One region of the Shewanella sp. HL-SH5 genome, then DNA from elsewhere that is predicted to be linked to it. Evidence: predicted binding sites of a transcription regulator. Region 1 holds the regulator's gene; the other holds the start of a gene.
The links. Region 1 encodes MetJ, which represses methionine synthesis genes. Its sites were predicted from a motif close to TAGACGTCTAGACGTCTA; they were not measured.
Positions count from the first base shown of each region.

Region 2: the regulator MetJ is predicted to act here: its motif matches at 4,048-4,065, upstream of metK (methionine adenosyltransferase).

Region 1 covers NZ_CP195038.1:547,736-558,015, forward strand. The annotation lists gene ACRWQM_RS02245 (YhcH/YjgK/YiaL family protein) at 80-541, opposite strand; gene ACRWQM_RS02250 (alpha/beta hydrolase) at 633-1,688, shown strand; gene ACRWQM_RS02255 (LON peptidase substrate-binding domain-containing protein) at 1,857-2,435, shown strand; gene ACRWQM_RS02260 (pseudouridine synthase) at 2,479-3,420, shown strand; gene ACRWQM_RS02265 (sulfite exporter TauE/SafE family protein) at 3,445-4,176, opposite strand; gene metJ (met regulon transcriptional regulator MetJ) at 4,350-4,664, opposite strand; gene metB (cystathionine gamma-synthase) at 4,872-6,044, shown strand; gene ACRWQM_RS02280 (bifunctional aspartate kinase/homoserine dehydrogenase II) at 6,066-8,459, shown strand; gene metF (methylenetetrahydrofolate reductase) at 8,725-9,609, shown strand; gene ACRWQM_RS02290 (c-type cytochrome) at 9,877-10,280, shown strand, end outside.
Region 2 covers NZ_CP195038.1:3,262,065-3,272,344, forward strand. The annotation lists gene ACRWQM_RS14215 (phosphoglycerate kinase) at 1-328, opposite strand, end outside; gene epd (erythrose-4-phosphate dehydrogenase) at 464-1,486, opposite strand; gene tkt (transketolase) at 1,627-3,621, opposite strand; gene metK (methionine adenosyltransferase) at 4,108-5,259, shown strand; gene ACRWQM_RS14235 (hypothetical protein) at 5,377-5,802, opposite strand; gene ACRWQM_RS14240 (GNAT family N-acetyltransferase) at 5,810-6,364, opposite strand; gene ACRWQM_RS14245 (hypothetical protein) at 6,361-6,651, opposite strand; gene ACRWQM_RS14250 (META domain-containing protein) at 6,750-7,166, shown strand; gene argR (transcriptional regulator ArgR) at 7,331-7,801, shown strand; gene ACRWQM_RS14260 (Dyp-type peroxidase) at 7,983-8,921, opposite strand; gene ACRWQM_RS14265 (ABC transporter ATP-binding protein) at 9,042-10,070, opposite strand; gene ACRWQM_RS14270 (ABC transporter permease) at 10,072-10,280, opposite strand, start outside.

The DNA.
Region 1 (10,280 bases):
CAATGACACGTGCAATAACATTCACTCAATGTCTGCTATTCCATTTTCTAGTGACACGATTGAAGTTCAAGATAGGCGGTTAAATACGTACCTTGATAACCACTTTACGGACTTTTTGCGGCGTAGCAAACGTGCCTGGCATGTGTATATCACCAGGAAAGAAAATAGCAAACATACCGGTTTTTAAGGCAATAAATGCCGCATCTTGTTTATTTGATTCGAAGTCAAACTCGGCATAATCATGTTTGTCATAATACGGCTTAGACGGTGTTTGATCCGCTAACGGTAAATAACCGAACTCTTCTGCACCACTGACCACATATTGAACATCAATATATTGCTGATGTACTTCAAATGGCTCAATTTCTCTTGGTTTTGTTTCATAATCATTGACGATAACAAATAGGTTTTTACCGTCTAGTTCATAGTTACCAACAGCTTTGGCGGTAAAATCTGTTTCAGCTAAGTGTGCTAATGCCAAGGCTAAACGTGGATGCAGTTTTGTATATAGGTGGCGATTTGCTAAAGTGTCAACAATCATAAGAGTTCCAATGAATAATTCAGCAGTGAAAGTGTCATAGTATGGCAATAATATCACTGTTTTAACTCTTCAAGTATTAGAGGATCAACATTTGTCAGCATTACGGTTTATTGCAGGTGAAACCGCTTTTAAACAGATAGAAGCGCAAGGTTTACAGCAAGGTATGTTTACCCAGCTATTAGCCGCTTCAGGCGGTCCTAAGTGGATTGGTATTGCAGGGTTAGACAAGTATATTTTTGGTGAGTTTTTTAAGAACCGTCAAGATCCGTTATATATGCTGGGAGCCTCTTCCGGTGCATGGCGTTTAGCATGTTTAGGACAAGACAACCCTTTAGCAGCCTATGAGCGATTAGAACATTTTTATATCACTCAGCGTTATGACGATGTGCCCACCAGAGAGCAAGTCACTCAACAAGTGCAGGGTGTGGTTGATGGTATTTTAGGTGATAAAGCGGGGACGGATATTATTGCTAACCCGATATTTCGGGATCATATTATTGCCTGTCGAGCCCGTCATGTGAATAGCAGCCAGTCTAAGGTTGGCATTGCCATTGGTTTGGCCTTAGCTGCGGCCAGTAATAGCGTTAACCGTAAAAGTATTGCATGGCATTTTGAACGTATTTTACTGAGCCATAAAGATGCCGCATCTCCGTTTGGGCGCTTAAAAGACCTACCAACCAAGCAAATGGCACTGACTGACAATAATATTCGCCAGGCACTGCTCGCCACAGGTTCAATTCCATTATTACTTGATCCAGTGCGCGACATTGATGGTCTGCCAAAAGGTAAGTATTACGATGGTGGCATTACCGATTATCATTTTGATTTACCCCTACCCAAAGAAAGTGGCTTAACCTTATACCCACATTTTTACCCGCATATGAGCCCAGGTTGGTTTGATAAGTCACTGATATGGCGTAAGGCCCGCAGTAATTATCACAACGCGCTCATTCTGGCGCCATCGGCTGAATTTATTGCCTCGCTACCCTATGGCAAAATTCCAGATCGTGAAGATTTTAAGCATCTTGATACCCAATCTCGGATTGATTATTGGCAAACAAGTATTAAACAGAGCCAAAAGTTAGCTGATGAGTTAGCAACTATTGTGGCCAATGGTACCGTAATGGATCATCTTGAGGCTTGGTAAATTACTGGTATTGTGGAACAAAGTAAGTTGCATTTTCAGTCGTACATTAGCATTAATTTACCTTAATTTACTGTTGGTTTTTTCATCGTTGACTACACTGATATGGAGCAGCATCTTATTGATGCTCGCTTTTTTTGGTGCTTCACCTTGATGGTGTTGGAGGCGAAAATGCAAACACGTGAAATGGCTTTACTGATACAAGATGCGGTGTTGTTGCCAAATGGCCGGCTCGAGTTTAGGGTTGCTTTTCCTGCTGAATTGGCGCTGGTGGCATCAGTGCTTAAAGGTGAATACGGTTTAGCCATGGCAGCGCTAAAGGCTAAAAGTGAACTGCCCTGTTATCGCAGTATTACCGAGTGTGAAATTATCGACTTTCACCAACTAGAAGATAAGTCGCTAAGTATTGTGTTAGAAGGTAAGCAACGCTTAAAAGTATTATCGGCAGCTAAACAGCACAATGGCGTATGGATAGCACGTACTCTACCTTGTCAGAATTGGCGCCATGAGCCGATAGTGGGTAAGTTTGAAATTATCAGCGCAGCGCTTGAACAGTTTTATGAAGTTAACCCTGATTTACTTGGTTTGTATTCACAAATTCATTTAGAAGATGCGACCTGGGTGAGTCAGCGTTGGTTAGAGGTTTTGCCCATGTATAGTCGTGATAAGTTACGTTTGGTGGAACAGCCCAATTGTCACAAAACCATGGATTTTGTCCTGCAATTACTAAAATCCCATGTTGATGTATAACCTGATAATATAAGGGTATCTATTCGGTACCCTGATAATTTTTATGTCGAAATCTACTCTCGAGTCACTTTTACCTACTGGCGCTATTGCGGCGCAGCCATCCTATGTTGTCTTACCTCGCGCGAGTGAATCCTCTACAGTTTATCCAACAGTGTTGGCTTTTTTAATTGATAAGTTTCCACAAATATCACCCTCAGCGTGGGATCAACGGATTAAAGAGGGCAAAGTACATTGGCAAGATGGCCAATCAATTGATTGCCAAAGTGAATATGCCGCAACCAAACGGGTTTATTATTATCGTGAAGTTGCAGTTGAAAAAAAAGTACCTTTTACCGAGCAAATTCTTTATCAAGATGATCATAAAATCATTGTCTATAAACCGCATTTTTTACCGGTTACCCCTGGTGGTAATTATGTGAATGAATGCTTAGTACACCGTTTACGTATTCGCACTGGAATAGACACAATAGCCCCAGCTCATCGGCTTGATAAAGACACCGCTGGCGTGATGTTGATGACGGTAAATCCTGACACTCGACATGCTTATCATCAACTTTTTCTCGATGGTAAGATTAAAAAAACCTATCAAGCAGTGGCCGAATTACCACAAGATTTCGCGTTAAATCAGACGATGTTGCCACATCACTGGACAGTTAAAAATCGACTCGAACGAGGAACACCTAGTTTTATCATGCAGATTGTTGACGGGCCTAGTAATAGTCATTCTGAGATTACATTGCTCAAAATTAACAATAACCTAGGACTTTTTGAACTGGAACCCGTTACCGGTAAAACCCACCAGTTACGGGTACACATGCAGAGTTTAGGCATGCCTTTATTACATGACCGTTTTTATCCCAGACTGCAGGCTAAAGACGATGATGATTTTGACAAACCATTACAGTTATTAGCGCAGCGTTTGCAGTTTGTTGACCCAATCACTAATGAAGTTAATGATTGGTGCAGTGAAGGACTTACTATGTGATTTAAGCTATGTTAACAAAGGTTTTTAAAGGCTATTTAATGACTTTACCGTTAATAGTAGCGCACTTAACGAACACAATATTAAGGTGGCTTTGCGGGTTTTGTTTTTATCGACTTTGCCGACAATGCGTCCTGCTATAACATAGCCTGCGAATACCGATGGAAGCAGCATTAAAGAAAGCCAAATGTGCTTCACTTCAACTAAACCTACAATGGCTAAAATAGCCAGTGCAATCATTGAGCTAAAGATAAAAAAGGCTGATAGTGCCGCCCTAAATTGGCTGGCATCTTTTCCGGCCAGCAAAATAGCCATTGGCGGTCCACCAATGGCGGCAATGTTGCCAAAAATACCTGAAACAATACCCGCAATAAATAAGGTTATCCGATTCACAGGTGCGGATAATTTAAAAATACTTAATAAAACCGCTGTAAATACAATGGCAGCAATGGCTAGTCCTAATATTGGTTGAGGGGCGAGCAATAGTAAGCTTGCGCCCAAAAAACCACCCGGAATTCTGCCCAGTAACGCATATTGCAAACCATTAAATTCTAAATGGCTACGCTCTCTGAATAAGGTCATTAGTGAAATTGCAAACCCCATCACAATCACTGGAACGGGCACTAACTGTGGGTCGATAATATACAGTAAGGGACTGGCGACTACGGCTAAACCGAAACCGATTAAGCTTTGGGTTAATGCGCCGCAAAAGATAATAACTGAGGCGAGTAATAACGTGGTGGGATCAATGAATGGCATGCAATGACTCTTAGTAACTAACGTTTTTCAACACAAGCATTTGTATATTGATTGATATCAATCGTTTGATCGTGTCTAAAAACAAAATTCCATCAAGATAACTACCCTGACTAAGCAGGATATTCATCTTGATGGAATGAATAGCAGGTGTAAAATGACTTAAAAGTGATTAATTACTCTAAGTCTTCCCATTCAATACCCATTTGGTCCATCAATGCTTTCGCTTCACGCGGAATGCTGTCAGGCTCATCTTTTGATAAGTCATGATCATCGGGCAATGGTTGACCCGTGTAAGCATGTAAAAAAGCTTCGCAAAGTAATTCACTATTTGTCGCGTGACGTAAATTATTTACCTGGCGACGAGTGCGCTCATCGGTCAGTACTTTCAATACTTTTAACGGAATTGAAACTGTGATTTTTTTTACTTGTTCATTCTTCTTGCCGTGTTCGGCATATGGGCTAATATAGTCGCCATTCCACTCAGTCATTAACTCACCCTTTACTTTAAATACGGTGCAGATTTTAAACCCTTAAAGTTTCTAGTCAAATTATTGCTGTGTTTTAGTGCACATTGCAAATAGATTTCTTTATGTTTAGACGTCTAAACGTCTATTTTTGTTGACCTGAGCTGCTCAGTTAGGTAAATTTAGCCATCTAGACATCTCTTTGTGTGTTCGTAATGTTAGGAATCAATCATGACCAAGTCTTGTAAACAACATAGCAATGCTACTGTCGCCGTCCGACAGGGGATTGAAAGTGACACACAACATGGTGCAGTTGTCCCGCCAATTTATTTATCGACCAATTATTCTTTTGATGGCCATAAAAATCCGCGTGAGTTTGATTACAGCCGTTCAGGCAATCCAACACGTTGTATTTTAGGCGAAGCCTTAGCCAAATTAGAGCAAGGGGCTACCGGAGTGATAACCTGTACTGGTATGGCTGCCATTACGCTAGTGACCCATTTATTAGGCCCAGACGATTTATTGGTTGTGCCACATGATTGCTATGGAGGTAGTTACCGTTTATTTACTAACCTGGCCAAAAAAGGTCAGTTTAAATTGGCCGTCGTTGATCAAACCAACGCGGCAGCATTAGCGGAAGCCATTGCCAAAAAGCCTAAAATGGTGTGGTTAGAAACCCCATCCAATCCATTACTGCGTGTGGTCGATATTGCCGCTATTGCCAATGCAGCAAAAGAAGTTGGCGCATTGGTTACCGTGGATAACACCTTTTTATCACCTATTTTGCAGCAGCCTTTAAATTTAGGGGCTGATATCGTTATCCATTCCACGACCAAATATATCAATGGTCACAGTGATGTGGTTGGCGGCGCTGTTGTAGCTAAAGATCCAGATATCGGCGAGTTACTGCATTGGTGGTCAAACACCTTAGGCTTAACGGGATCAGCGTTTGACAGTTACCTCACTCTGCGTGGTATTCGTACTTTAGCAGTGCGAATTCGTGAACATCAAGCCAATGCCAAACAGATAGTTGATGTGCTATGTCAAAGTCCTGTGGTGGCAAAAGTGTATTATCCAGGATTAACGGATCATCCAGGACATGAGATTGCGAAAAAGCAGCAAAAAGGCTTTGGCGCTATGCTCAGTTTCGAGCTAAAAGGTGGTGAAGCAGAGGTTGTAGCATTCTTAGATGCGTTAACCTTGTTCAGTGTTGCTGAAAGTTTAGGCGGAGTGGAAAGTTTAATAGCCGTTCCTGCGACTATGACCCATAGAGCAATGGATGCCCAAGCCCGTTTTGAGGCTGGCGTTAAAGATACATTATTGAGACTATCTGTTGGTATTGAAGATGGTGAAGATTTAGTGGCAGATATTAAAGCCGCATTAGCTGCAGTCGCAGCGCTGTAGTTGTCGTTTAAGGAGTAATACATGGCGCGTGGTCATTTACATAAATTTGGTGGTTCAAGTCTTGCCGATGCGGATTGTTATCGCCGAGTCGCCCACATTTTACTGACCCATGGTCACAGCGATGACTTAATTGTTGTTTCAGCGGCAGGTAAAAGTACCAACTTTTTATATAAGCTGCTCAATTTGCGTGAAACCGGTCAGCTATGGCAAGAAGAGCTACAAGTATTAATCGGCTATCAGCAAACCTTAATCGAACAATTATTATCTAATGAGCAAGCACGTGATTTACGTGAGCGCTTGTCGACCGACAAGTCACAATTGATTAGCTTATTATCACTTGAACAGCGCAATGAATATCAAATTAGCCATGTGGTGAGTTTTGGTGAACGTTGGTCAGCAAGATTAATGGCGGCGTTATTACGTGAATCTGGTGTAGCGTCATCCCATGTAGACGCCTGTTCAATACTTGTCGCTGACGAAGGTGCTGTGCCTAATATTCGGGTAGAAGAGTCGCGAGCCAAAGTGCAGGCTTTATTAGCGGCTCATCCTAATGAGCGTTTAGTCATTACAGGGTTTATTTGTGCTAATAGTCAGGGTGAAACACTATTGCTTGGGCGAAATGGTTCTGATTTTAGCGCGACATTAATTGCCAGTTTGGCTGATATTGATCGGGTAACAATTTGGACCGATGTTGAAGGGGTATTTAATGCTGACCCGAATAAAATTAATGATGCCAAACTGCTAAAAAGCATGTCTTTGGCTGAAGCCGATCGATTAGCTAGACTGGGCTCTCCAGTATTACATTCACGTACATTACAGCCTTTGTTCAATACCGAAGTGAGTTTAGCCGTACGCTCAAGCTATGCCTCTCACACTGATTTTACATTGATTGCCCCCCATAGTTCGTCAGCTAGTGCGCCTGTGGTAACCAGTTTAAATGAAGTGGTGTTATTTAGTTTTAAAGCCGCCGCAGCGATAGAGCCTTTGTTAACATTACTGACCGAAGCGGGCTTAACCCCATTGGCTTATTGGTCATTGGCGCAACATAAGTATGAATTAGCTTTTACATTAGAAAGGCAAAAACAAGTGCAGTCTTTATTAATGTCCCAAACTGCTGAGTTTGGTATTACGCAATTGCAGGCACAATGCGACTTGGGGCTAGTGGCTTTGGTCAGTGCCGATGCAGAATTGTATCGTAAAAGCTTTGCCCGTTTGCTAAGTCGTGATGCCAAACCTGTTTATCAAGACGGCTTAAGCCTAGTGACATTAGTGCCACAGGGGCAGGTTAGCTTACTGACTCAAAAAATACATCGCCGCTGTGCTGGCCCAAGAATGCGCATAGGCGTACTGCTGCTAGGTATAGGCAATATTGGTGAGGCGTGGATAGATTTATTTAAACGTGCTCGCTTTGGGCTAAATAAAGACTTAGAAGCCACAGTCGAATTAGTCGGTTTGGTGAGTTCTAAAAAGGCCTTTGTTGATAACGCTGGGGTTAATTTAGACAGCTGGCAGCAACAATATGAGCAACAAGGTACAGAATGGACCTATGACAGTTTGTTTGACCAATTAGAGCAACTGTCTTGCGATGAGATAGTCGCGCTTGATATCAGTGCCAGTGCCACCTTGACCTTACAATACCCACAATTGTTTGCTAAAGGTATTCATGTGGTCAGTGCTAATAAATTGGCGGGTTCAGGACCATTGCCTTTTTATCGAGAGCTAAAGCAGCAACTGTGTAATCGACGTTTATTTTGGCGCTATAACGCCAGTTGTGGTGCTGGGTTGCCTATTCAGCATGCGTTAAATGACTTACGTAATAGCGGTGACACGATTGAAGCGGTTGGCGGTATTTTTTCAGGTACTTTATGTTGGTTATTTGAAAACTATGATGGCAGTAAACCATTTTCTCAATTAGTGCTTGAGGCGAAAGAGCTGGGGATTACAGAACCTGATCCCCGTGATGATTTATCGGGTCGAGATATGCAACGAAAATTGCTTATTTTAGCGCGTGAAATTGGTTTAGCCATTGAGTTAGAAGACATTACTCTAAACTCATTAGTGCCTGAAGCATTGGCTAAATTAACATTAGCAGGCTTTTTAAAGCGCATTAATGAGCTTGATGCTGAAATGCTGCAGCAATTTGTGGCCGCCGCAGAGCAAAATAAAGTGCTACGTTATGTGGCGGCATTAGATAAAGTGGGTGGTAAATTGAAAGCTGAAGTGGGCATTCAATGGGTAGACCGTAATCATCCCTATGCCAATTTAACGCCCGGCGACAATGTGTTTGTTATCCGCAGTGCATTTTATCAAGGTAATCCGCTGATTATACGTGGCCCAGGCGCGGGTAGAGAAGTCACCGCGGCAGCTGTTCAATCTGATCTAGTGCATATTTGTCGCGATTTATTGCAAGAATAATACTGCTGTTTTGACAGCAACCCAGTTCAATTAAGCAAGACTCTTTTGAGTCTTGCTTTTTTTTCATCTTCAAATTGAACATTCTTCATCGTGGTTATACGTATTCAATGAATATTTATTCTTGACTTCATGGTCAGTTAAATTACTATATAGACATATGGACGTCTAAACGTCCATTATAAAGTCGCAGTAAAGTAATAGACAGTCATCATCCGAGTATTAAATCCATCGATGTTCGCATCGAAGCAGTTGAAGGAAATATAAAATGGCTTTTCATCACGCCCAGCACTCACAGTCGTTAAATCAGAGCCTATCTGAGTTAAGTGATATCAACGTGTCATTTGAATTTTTTCCACCTTCAACACCAGAAATGGAAACCATTCTGTGGAATTCTATTCGTCGTTTAGAACCATTAAACCCTAAATTTGTATCGGTAACCTACGGTGCTAATTCAGGCGTGCGCGACCGCACTCACAGTGTTATTGAGCGTATTCAAAGTGAAACTAATTTAATTGCAGCACCGCATTTAACCTTAGTGGATGCCAGCGATGAAGAGCTGATTGAACTTGCCAAACATTATTGGAATTCAGGCATTAAAGATATTGTCGCACTGCGTGGTGACTTACCCGATGGCAGCCCAAAGCCGACTCGTTTTGCTAATGATTTAGTGCGTTTACTTCGCTCAGTTGCTGATTTTGATATTTCGGTAGCGGCTTACCCAGAAGTGCATCCGGATGCGCGCAATGCTCAAGCTGATTTAATTCACCTAAAGAAGAAAATTGATGCCGGAGCAAACCGCGCAATTACTCAGTTTTTCTTTGATGTAGAGTCGTATCTTCGTTTTCGCGACCGCTGTGTTACAGCGGGTATTGATGTTGAAATCGTGCCAGGTATTTTACCGGTAACTAACTTTAAGCAAACTAAGCGTTTTGCGGATATGACTAATGTGGCTATTCCTGCATGGTTACACCGTCAGTTTGAAGGTTTAGATGATGACCCTGCCACGCGTCAATTGGTGGGTGCGAACGTGGCTATTGATATGGTGAAAGTATTAGCCCGTGAAGGGGTGAAAGACTTCCACTTTTATACTTTAAATCGTGCCGAATTGACTTATGCTATTTGCCATACCTTAGGTGTTCGCCCTAAGTAACTTCACTTGAGTAATGACAGAATCGTTAAACTTATTAAGCCTTCGTTGTAATAGCAACGGAGGCTTATTAGTATTTAACCTCAGCACAAAGTTCAATTTTTACGTAAGCAATTGAATATTATATTTTTTAATATCGCTTATTCATCTCTTAACCCAAGTTGAGATGACTTATTAAAAATGGATGAAAAATAGTCGGTGTTAATAGGTTAAATAATCATCTATAGTTTGTCCGATGAATATAGATACGGACTTCTTAAGGGCGAGATGATGAATAAAATAATAATCGCTGCAACATTCGTGAGCAGTATGGTAAGTCTACATGTGAGCGCATCCATTCCAGAGTCTTCACCCAAAGAGTTACTACAGACTGTGCCCGTTCCGGCGCAGGTATGTGTGAGTTGTCATGGTGCTCAAGGGCAGGGACTTGATGTTGCAGGACCTAAATTAGCTGGTTTATCAGCATCCTACATGGTTAAACAGATCAAGTTGTTTCAAGTTGGGCAACGGCAAAATGCACTAATGCAGCCTATGGCGATGACGGTACAAGGAGATAATATTCAAGTAGCCGCTGACTACTTTGCCTCTCAAGCCGTCGATGACATTACGCTGCGATACCGTGGTGATAAAGTGGCGATTGCAGATCCCGCCGAAAAACTCGCTTATCAAGGAGA
Region 2 (10,280 bases), 1.5 Mb from region 1:
CAAACACAACCACTTCACCCGCTTTAGCGTCAACACCGTTAAGGTAGTCATCAGCTAAACGAACTGGGCAATCCAGTGCGTTAACTAAATAATCGACAACAGGTTGCATCGAAAACTCAGCATTGAATTCGCCTTCAGTTGGACGACCAAGGTGAGACATCACCATCACAGCAGCGCCTTTTTCAAGTGCCAGTTTGATTGTTGGTAATGCAGCACGCAAGCGTGCGTCACTTGTTACAACACCGTCTTTAACGGGTACGTTTAAATCTTCACGAATAAGCACGCGCTTATTTTGCAGATCTAAATCAACCATATTGATAATAGCCATAATTAGCCTTTCCTTATAAATGTAAAAATTAAAAAACAAATCTGTTGTTCACCGCCGATGCATGATCCACGGTTAAAAAATCATTTAAGTACTTTGATTTAGTTATTTAGTTATTTTTAACATAAATCATCAGGATTATTTTTTTGACTGCCTAGCTTGGATCATCGCCAAGCTTGTGTCGAGCATGCGATTAGCAAAACCCCACTCGTTGTCACACCATAAGAGTAATTTTACCAAATGCCCGGCGCTGACACGGGTTTGGGTGCCATCAACAATACTCGACCGCGGGTCATGGTTAAAATCACATGACACTAATGGCTCTTCTGTATATCCCAAAATACCATTAAAACTGCCATTTGAGGCCAAGGCTAACACCTGATTAATTTGGGCTATATCGACTTTTTTCTCAAGGGTAACGGACAAATCAATCGCTGTAACATTGATTGTTGGCACGCGCACTGAAATGGCCTCAAACATATCTTTCATGTGGGGCAATATACGCTCAATACCGCGTGCTAACTTGGTATCCACTGGAATAATTGACTGACTGGCGGCGCGGGTGCGACGTAAATCATCATGATATGCATCAATCACTTGCTGGTCATTCATCGCCGAATGGATCGTGGTAATTGCGCCACTTTTAACCGTAAAATGCCTATCTAACACATCGATAACCGGCACAATACAATTGGTTGTACAGGATGCATTGGACACGACTGTATGCTCAGGGCGCAGTAAATCATGATTCACCCCATAGACTATAGTGCCATCAACATCGGGAGAAGAAGGATGAGAAATAAGGACTTGTTTAGCACCTGCTTGAATATGCACTTCACATTCTTGACGATCATTTAAGCTACCCGTCGCTTCATAAACAATATCGATATCCAGTTCAGCCCAAGGTAGTTGACTTGGGTCAGACTGATTAAGCAATAGAATGGCATCATCACCAATAATAAGATGATTGTCTTTTAAGCTGACCTGATGTTTAAAACGACCATGGGTTGTATCGTATTGGGTAAGATGACGAATAGCGTCGGGTTTTGCGAGTTCGTTAATCGCAACTATTTGAATTTGGTCACGCTTCCCTGATTCATATAACGCCCTCAGAATGGAGCGACCAATACGACCATAACCATTTATTGCAACTCGAATCATTCCATTCCCAGCATAAAGAGAGAGATTATTAAGGCAGAAAAATAAAAAACGGCCAACACATAAAGTGTCGGCCGCCATATTATACACAATTAAGCACTTAACATATAAGCGCTAATTTGAGTCAATCGTGGATCATGTTTTTAAGCCAGTGCTTTGACTTTGCTAACCACATTATCAACGGTGAAGCCAAAGTGCTTCAATAAGTCGCCACCCGGTGCTGACTCGCCGAAGGTTGTCATGCCGACAACATCGCCATCAAAGCCAACATACTTATGCCAGAAATCAACATGAGCCGCTTCAATTGCTACGCGTTTAGTCACAGATCGAGGTAATACAGACTCTTTGTAAGCTGCATCTTGCTTGTCAAACACATTGGTCGACGGCATAGACACTACGCGTACTTTGATGCCATCGACAGTTAATGCTGCAGCAGAATCAACCGCTAACTGCACTTCTGAACCGGTAGCAATTAAGATAACGTCCGCAGCGCCTTCACAATCAAGCAGCACATAACCACCTTTAGCGACATTGGCTAATTGCTCAGCGCTACGCGCTTGAGCCTTAAGACCTTGACGGCTAAAGATTAAAGACGTTGGCGATTTGCGAGTTTCAATTGCAGACTTCCAAGATACTGCTGTTTCAGCAGCATCACATGGACGCCATACAGTCATGTTAGGTGTCATACGTAAGTTAGCTAATTGCTCAACAGGTTGGTGTGTAGGACCATCTTCACCCTGACCGATTGAGTCATGGGTATAAACGAAAATGTTCTGGATACCCATTAATGCAGACATACGTACCGCATTACGTGCGTATTCCATAAACATCATGAATGTTGCGCCGTAATTGATGAAACCGCCGTGTAATGAGGCGCCATTCATAATGCCACTCATACCAAACTCACGTACACCGTAATAAATGTAGTTACCGGCTGCATCGTCTTGAATACCTTTTGAACCTGACCATAGCGTAAGGTTTGAACCAGCTAAGTCTGCGCTACCACCAAGTAACTCAGGTAACATAGCACCAAAGAAACCAATAGCATTTTGTGATGCTTTACGACTTGCAATGCCTTCAGCTTTATCTTGGCATTCTTGAATAAATGCTTGTGCTTTTGCTTCAAAGTCTGCCGGTAAATCACCGTTTAAGACACGACGTTCAAACTCTGCCGCTAATGCTGGGTGAGCCACTTTGTATTCAGCAAATTTGTCATTCCATAATGACTCATTAGCCACACCTTTATGCTTAGCATCCCAACCAGCATAAACATCTGATGGAATGTCAAAAGGAGCATGTGGCCAGTTTAAGAATTCGCGAGCCGCTGCAATTTCTGCATCACCTAATGGTGCGCCGTGACAATCATGGCTACCCGATTTATTCGGTGAACCAAAACCAATAATTGTTTTACAACAGATCATTGTAGGCTTATCTGTTACAGACTTAGCTTGTTCAATTGCGGCGCGGATTGCATCAGGATTATGACCGTCAACATCAGCAATAACATGCCAACCGTATGCTTCAAAACGCTTAGGCGTATCGTCAGTAAACCAACCTTCAACGTGACCATCGATAGAAATACCGTTGTCATCCCAGAATGTAATTAGTTTACCTAAACCTAATGTGCCAGCTAATGAACAGGCTTCATGTGAAATGCCTTCCATTAAACAACCGTCGCCTAAGAAACAGTAAGTGAAGTGATCAACGATATCGTGGCCATCACGGTTAAACTGTGCTGCTAAGGTTTTTTCAGCAATCGCCATACCAACGGCATTACTGATACCTGCACCTAATGGACCCGTGGTGGTTTCAACACCAGGGGTATAACCATATTCAGGGTGACCAGGCGTTTTAGAGTGCAACTGACGGAAATTTTTAAGCTCTTCAATTGGAAGCTCATAACCCGAAAGATGTAATAGAGAGTAAATAAGCATTGAGCCATGGCCATTAGATAAAATAAAGCGGTCCCGGTCAGCCCAGTTAGGGTTGGTTGGATTATGCTTTAGGAAATCATTCCATAATACTTCAGCAATATCTGCCATACCCATTGGTGCGCCTGGGTGTCCAGAATTGGCTTTTTGAACGGCATCCATACTTAACGCACGAATTGCGTTTGCGAGTTCTTTACGAGATGACATGCTCTCTCCTGCTTGTTTAATGAGGTCTAGCGGGCAATTGTGGAGACATATTTTCCCCTACTAGGCGGCGCGACGCAAATTAATATTTTTCGTGTGTATCAATTCAAACATCAGATTGGCTAATAAAGCGCAATAATTGCCATAAATTGGCTTAATATAGCAGCTTAAATAGTGGCATTAAGCTTCCATCAAAGCGGACATTATTGGTTCAGGTAATTTATTTATTGGGTTTATATTGTCTAATTATGTATACAGTTACGTTAAAACCTCACGATTAAAATGTCACTTAAACCTTAAATTTCATCACGTTAATTACACAGAATAGCAAACAGCTTATCTTGCTGTTTAACATTTTCATGAAACATTGCACAATTCTACGCTTTAATTCGTATAGTGGGGTGTTATCAAAATCAATTTCGACTAGAATAGACGTCTAGACGTATATAAATTTATATTTTTTATCAGCAAACGATGAGATTTCCGACTATGGCAAAGCACTTGTTCACTTCTGAATCAGTTTCAGAAGGTCATCCAGATAAAATCGCCGATCAGATTTCTGATGCGGTATTAGACGCAATACTTGAGCAAGACCCAAAAGCTCGTGTTGCGTGTGAAACCTATGTCAAAACAGGCATGGTATTAGTGGGTGGCGAAGTGACCACTTCTGCTTGGGTTGATATCGAAGAAATTGCTCGTAAAACCGTGCGTGACATTGGTTATACTCATTCTGATATGGGTTTTGACGCTGATTCCTGTGCAGTTTTGAATGCAATTGGTAAGCAATCTCCTGATATTAACCAAGGTGTTGACCGAAGCGATCCTGCTGAGCAAGGTGCTGGCGACCAAGGATTAATGTTTGGTTATGCGAGTAACGAAACTGATGTGTTAATGCCTGCACCTATTACTTACGCGCACAAATTAGTTAAACGTCAATCAGAAGTGCGTAAAGATGGCACCTTACCTTGGTTACGTCCTGATGCAAAAAGTCAAATTACCTTTGCTTATAACGATGGCAAAATTGTCGGTATTGATGCAGTTGTGTTATCAACCCAACATAAAGAAGAAGTGAAACAGGCTGATTTAATTGAAGCTGTGATGGAAACCATCATCAAACCAGTATTGCCTTCACACTGGTTAACTAAAGATACTAAATACTTTATTAACCCTACTGGCCGTTTTGTTATTGGTGGCCCTGTTGGCGATTGTGGTTTAACCGGTCGTAAAATCATCGTAGATACCTATGGCGGTATGGCTCGTCATGGTGGCGGCGCTTTTTCGGGTAAAGATCCTTCAAAAGTTGACCGTAGTGCGGCTTATGCTGCGCGTTATGTGGCTAAAAACATCGTCGCTGCTGGGTTAGCTGATCGCTGTGAGTTACAAGTGTCTTATGCAATTGGTGTTGCAGAGCCGACTTCAATTAGCATTGAAACATTTGGCACAGGTAAAGTATCAGAAGAGCTACTGATCAAGTTAGTGCGTCAACATTTCGAGTTACGTCCATATGGCTTAACTGCAATGTTAGATTTGGCTCGCCCTATCTACCAAAAGACTGCGGCTTATGGCCACTTTGGCCGCAGTGAGTTCCCGTGGGAAGCAACTGATAAAGCAGATATTTTACGTGCTGATGCAGGCTTCTAACTAAAGACTGACTAGTGTGAATTAAAAAACCGCCATTCAGGCGGTTTTTTATTGTCTGCATTCCAAGAGCCGTTAAATCTAAACGTCGCAAAAATGGAGCGCTAATGTAATCGGCAATCAGCAGTGATCAAAATGAGCGCTTTCGACGCACATAAACCCGATTTGCTGCATGGTCATAATCGGTACAGTGATTGTGTTCACGACTTGAATATTGCTGCTTTGTACATCTATGGGATCAATTAGGCTAAATCCCACTTCATATTGATTTATCTTGCCACAATCTATCCAGCAATAATCTATCTCATGACATTCATTATCACAGCCATCACTTTCTTGATTATCACTTAACCCTAACCACTTAATGGCATAACGCGGTGTCGAGTGAACCGTGTTATTGGTGATTAATATTATCTCAGCGGCATGATATTTATATTGATGTTGCGCTAGCACAGCGACAACTAATTTGGCGTTATCGAATGCACTCAAACGCAATCCAAGATAAGGCGCAAACAACTCATCAAATTTAGGCGGTATATTCAGCATTTTTATCTCAATAAATCACTCGAACTAACAAGTAAAAATCACGCTGTTGAAAACTAAAGAAATCGACAACTTGCATATCGGCATATTGAGTATGGGCACTGAAGGAACGGCTATTATCTTCAGCAATATAGGCAACTAAATATCTAACCTTGCTGCTCACCGCCTCGGCAATATGATTAACTAAGTGAGCAAAAATGCCTTGGCCACGATACTGTTCAGCTATCCATATTGGTCCATATTGACAACTATTGGTTTGAGTAAGCGCTAATTTAACACCATCACGTTCAATATCTAATTGCGGCAGCTTTTGAATTATTTTTTGGTACAGTGCTTGTTTAGCAAAGAAGTCCCATTTAGCAGCAATAACGTAACCGACAATCTGCTGGTTATCTAGCGCCAGCATGATCCAATGTTGATTGATTAATAAAGTCACTTGCGCAGCCGTTAAAGCCTGCCCTTGAAGACTGGGATCAAACTGGCCTAGCTCAGCATTAACATGGGTGCGTTCTAGCTCGACTAACTGCGAGACATCCGCGAGATTGGCTTTGCGATATAGAATCACTCTTTTTCCTGCGGCTTGTCAGATGGGGAACTTTCAGATTTAGGTGCTTCAGCTTTATCACTTTCAACTGACGGAGGCTTAGCTAAAGCAGTATCTTGTTTTTTAGCCCATTCGATGACTAATGCTACAGGATAGGGCGTCATCATTGTTAAACCTAGGCCAATAAGGCTCGCCACCATCAACATTCCCTGAGCACGCTGGCTAGATTCGGTAAAAATCAGTAAATAGCTGCCCGCAAATAACAGTAATGACCCTAAGTAATGAAGCCCTTTTAACCATTTAATCATATCGATTTCTCACTAATAGGCCGATGACGTGTTATCACTTTGACACAGTATCAAGTAGAATAGCTTCAATTGAAGCAATCCAGGCAAATACAGTAAACATGATAAAGCATTTTTTAGGCGCCGCAGCAGTTATTTTTTCATTAAGCGCATGCCAAAGTTATTCAGATATTGATAACACCACAACACTTGTTGGCCAGTGGCATATTGAATCCGTGCTGTCAGAACCAACTATTGATTACAGTCCTGCAAAATTAGTTTTTTCTGACAACGGTCAGTTAACAGGCAACACTAGTTGTAATCCATTTATGGGCCAATATTCACTTAAAAATGATTTGCTGACGCTTTCACCCGCGGGCTCAACCCGCAAAGCTTGTATCGAAGCACTTATGGTACAAGAACAAAGAGTGATGCAAGCACTACCTTTAGTTTATAGCGCCAAGCTTAATCAAAATAAGTTACGTTTAGTCAATAAAAGCGGCCAAACCATTATGGTGCTAAGCAAATTAAACAAATAGCTTAACCTTCCCAACTTGTGACTAAGTAAACTATTTACTACACTTCACACAGTGCTTTAAATTGAATTTATATTCACAAAAAATGGATTTTTCTTGACTCAAGATTCATTTCTATTCAAAATGTAGCGTTTTTTTGAATAACAACTATAAGAAGAAAATACAATATGCCAACCAATAAAAATCAGGATGATCTGGTCAGAACATTTAAAGCAATCTTAAAAGAAGAACGCTTTGGCAGCCAAAGTGAAATCGTTAATGCGCTTCAGGCTGAAGGATTTGGCAATATTAACCAATCTAAAGTATCGCGAATGCTGAGCAAATTTGGCGCAGTAAGAACCCGTAATGCCAAACAAGAAATGGTTTATTGCTTACCTGCTGAATTAGGCGTGCCAACAGCAGGCAGCCCGCTGAAGAATTTGGTACTTGATGTTGACCATAACCAAGCAATGATAGTGGTACGTACCAGCCCTGGTGCTGCTCAGCTAATTGCCCGATTATTAGACTCGATAGGCAAGCCTGAGGGTATTCTAGGCACTATTGCCGGTGACGATACTATCTTTATTAGCCCTTCAAGCATCAAAACAATTGATGATACGCTTGAAACGGTTAAGTCTCTGTTTAACTTCACTGAGTAACTGCTTAGTTACACTAAGAAGCAGCTATTGGCGATCACTGAATCCCGAAATATCGATGCTTGCCACTAAATACCCAATAAAAAAGCAATGCTTTGGCATTGCTTTTTTATTGGGTATTTTTGTTAACAGTGACGGCTAATAATCACTATTAATGACAGCTGCTACTCATCTACCGTAGACATTACTCTTCTTCCCACTGGGTGAGGAAATCCAGTGAAGGTGCAAAAAAAGATGACCCGGTTAATGCTTTAGTAAACAGCATTAAATGGTCATGGTTGCCATGTCCATCACCATAAATCATGCTACGTAGCATTTGCTCAAAGTTATCAGGTGTCTTACAGCTAGAGATAAACATAAGTCCCTGCTCTTTAACTGAGCCATAAGGCATACTTTGACGTAAAATTTCCATAGTATTGCCATCAGCATCTTTTAAATTAACCCGTTTGGTATGGCTGGTTAACGGCTTATCGGCTGATTCATATTCAATATCATCTTGTTTAGTCCGGCCGAAAATATCTTCTTGCTTCTTAACAGGCAAACGTTGCCACTTTCTTAAATTGTGAGCAAATTTCTGAACATGGATATAGCTACCTGACTTAAATTCAGGATCTTCCTCTGCCACCAAAGCAACCTGTTGACGATGACGACCTTTAGGATTTTCAGTACCATCAACAAAGCCAGTTAAATCTCGGCTATCCATAAAACGGAAACCGCGCTCCTCATCAACCAGCTCAACCAAATCTTCAAACATTTGGTTAATTTCATTGGCTACCAGGTGCAAAATATCGAAACGATCACAGCGAATATGAACAAATAAATCATATTCGATAGCCGGTGCATCACGATTCCCCTCATTCATTGCTGGGAAAGGTTTTAACAGTGCGGGGCGGGCCTGCGGATAATATGTATCCCAAAAATTAGCCCCAATACCAACAAAGCCATTAAAGGCACTATCAGCATATTGATCTGTTAGCTCATAGATATATTGCGCTACACTAGCAATCGAAGGACGCAGTTTATCTTCAACGCCGTCGTTGGCATTAAACATCAAATAAATACTATGTAAATTACCTTCAGCACATATCCCTAATTGCTCGCGCGGCATAACCTGATTATCCATATTGAAACAAACCACCTAGATTGTTATCGGAAAGAAAGACTTAAACTGAACGATTTAATTCAGTGTTCAATCAATTGAAACTCTTATAATCATCATAAAATAATTTTTCAATAACACAAATCAAAAAATAACCAAGGGGTGCGTTGGTGCAAATAAATTAACTTTTTGCCCTGGCGATAACTGTAACATTTGGCTTTTTACTTCCAAACAATGCTCTTCAACTTTGACCCAATAATGACAAACCGTTCCTAAAAACCTTCTATCTATGATAGTGGCGACGCCATTATCATCAGCAACCAGTTCAACTTGTTGCGGTCTAAGTAATAAGTGCCCTTGATAATCTACAGGATAATTTATAGCGGCACTACTTTGCAGTAAACCAATGGGTGATGATACTTGCTGACTATTTGTCACCGTTATTGGTAAATAATTACCAGCACCTAAAAACTCAGCAACGTAACGGTCAGTAGGGTACGCATAAAGATCTTCAGCCAAGCCGTGTTGAATAATAGCACCCTGCTTAAATAAGGCTAATTTATCAGCAAATACAAATGCTTCATCTTTGCTATGGGTGACAAATACAGCGCTAACATTACGCAGTTTCAAAATGCTTCTTATTTCAAGCATCATCTCATTACGCACTTGAGCATCAATGTTAGAAAAAGGTTCATCAAGCAAGAGTAACTGGGGTTCATAGGCCAGTGCGCGTGCAATAGATACACGTTGTTGCTGCCCACCAGACAACTCATGGGGGTAACGTTGGCCTAAGCCGTTTAGCTTAACTAGTTCTAGCATTTCATCTAAACGCGCTTGACGCTCAATTTTATTCAAACCTTTGACGCCGAAAAGAATGTTATCGGCCACATTGAGGTGAGGAAACAAAGCATAATCTTGAAAAATCATTCCTACCCCGCGCAGCTCACTAGGTATAAATATTCCATCACCGGTAAGGGTATTGCCATTGATTTGAATTGTGCCCTGACTAATCGGCTGCAAACCTGCAATAGCGCGAAGTAAGGTGGTTTTCCCACAGCCACTGGGACCCAGCAAGGCGACTATTTCACCTTGTTGTAGGGTAAGATTAAGCCCGTTTAAAATCACTTGTCCTTGGTAATCACTGAAGACATTTTCGATGGTGAGAGTCGACATATTAGCGAGTATGCTCCAATGAACGGTTAAGATAAATCAACGGGATAAGTCCAACAAATACAATTACAATAGCTGCCAGAGCGCCATGCTCGAGCTTTTCATCAGACACAAATTGGAATACATAGGTCGCTAGATTTTCAAAGCCAATTGGCCTTAATAATAGCGCTGCAGGCAACTCTTTCATACTTTCAATGAACACCAGTAGCGCAC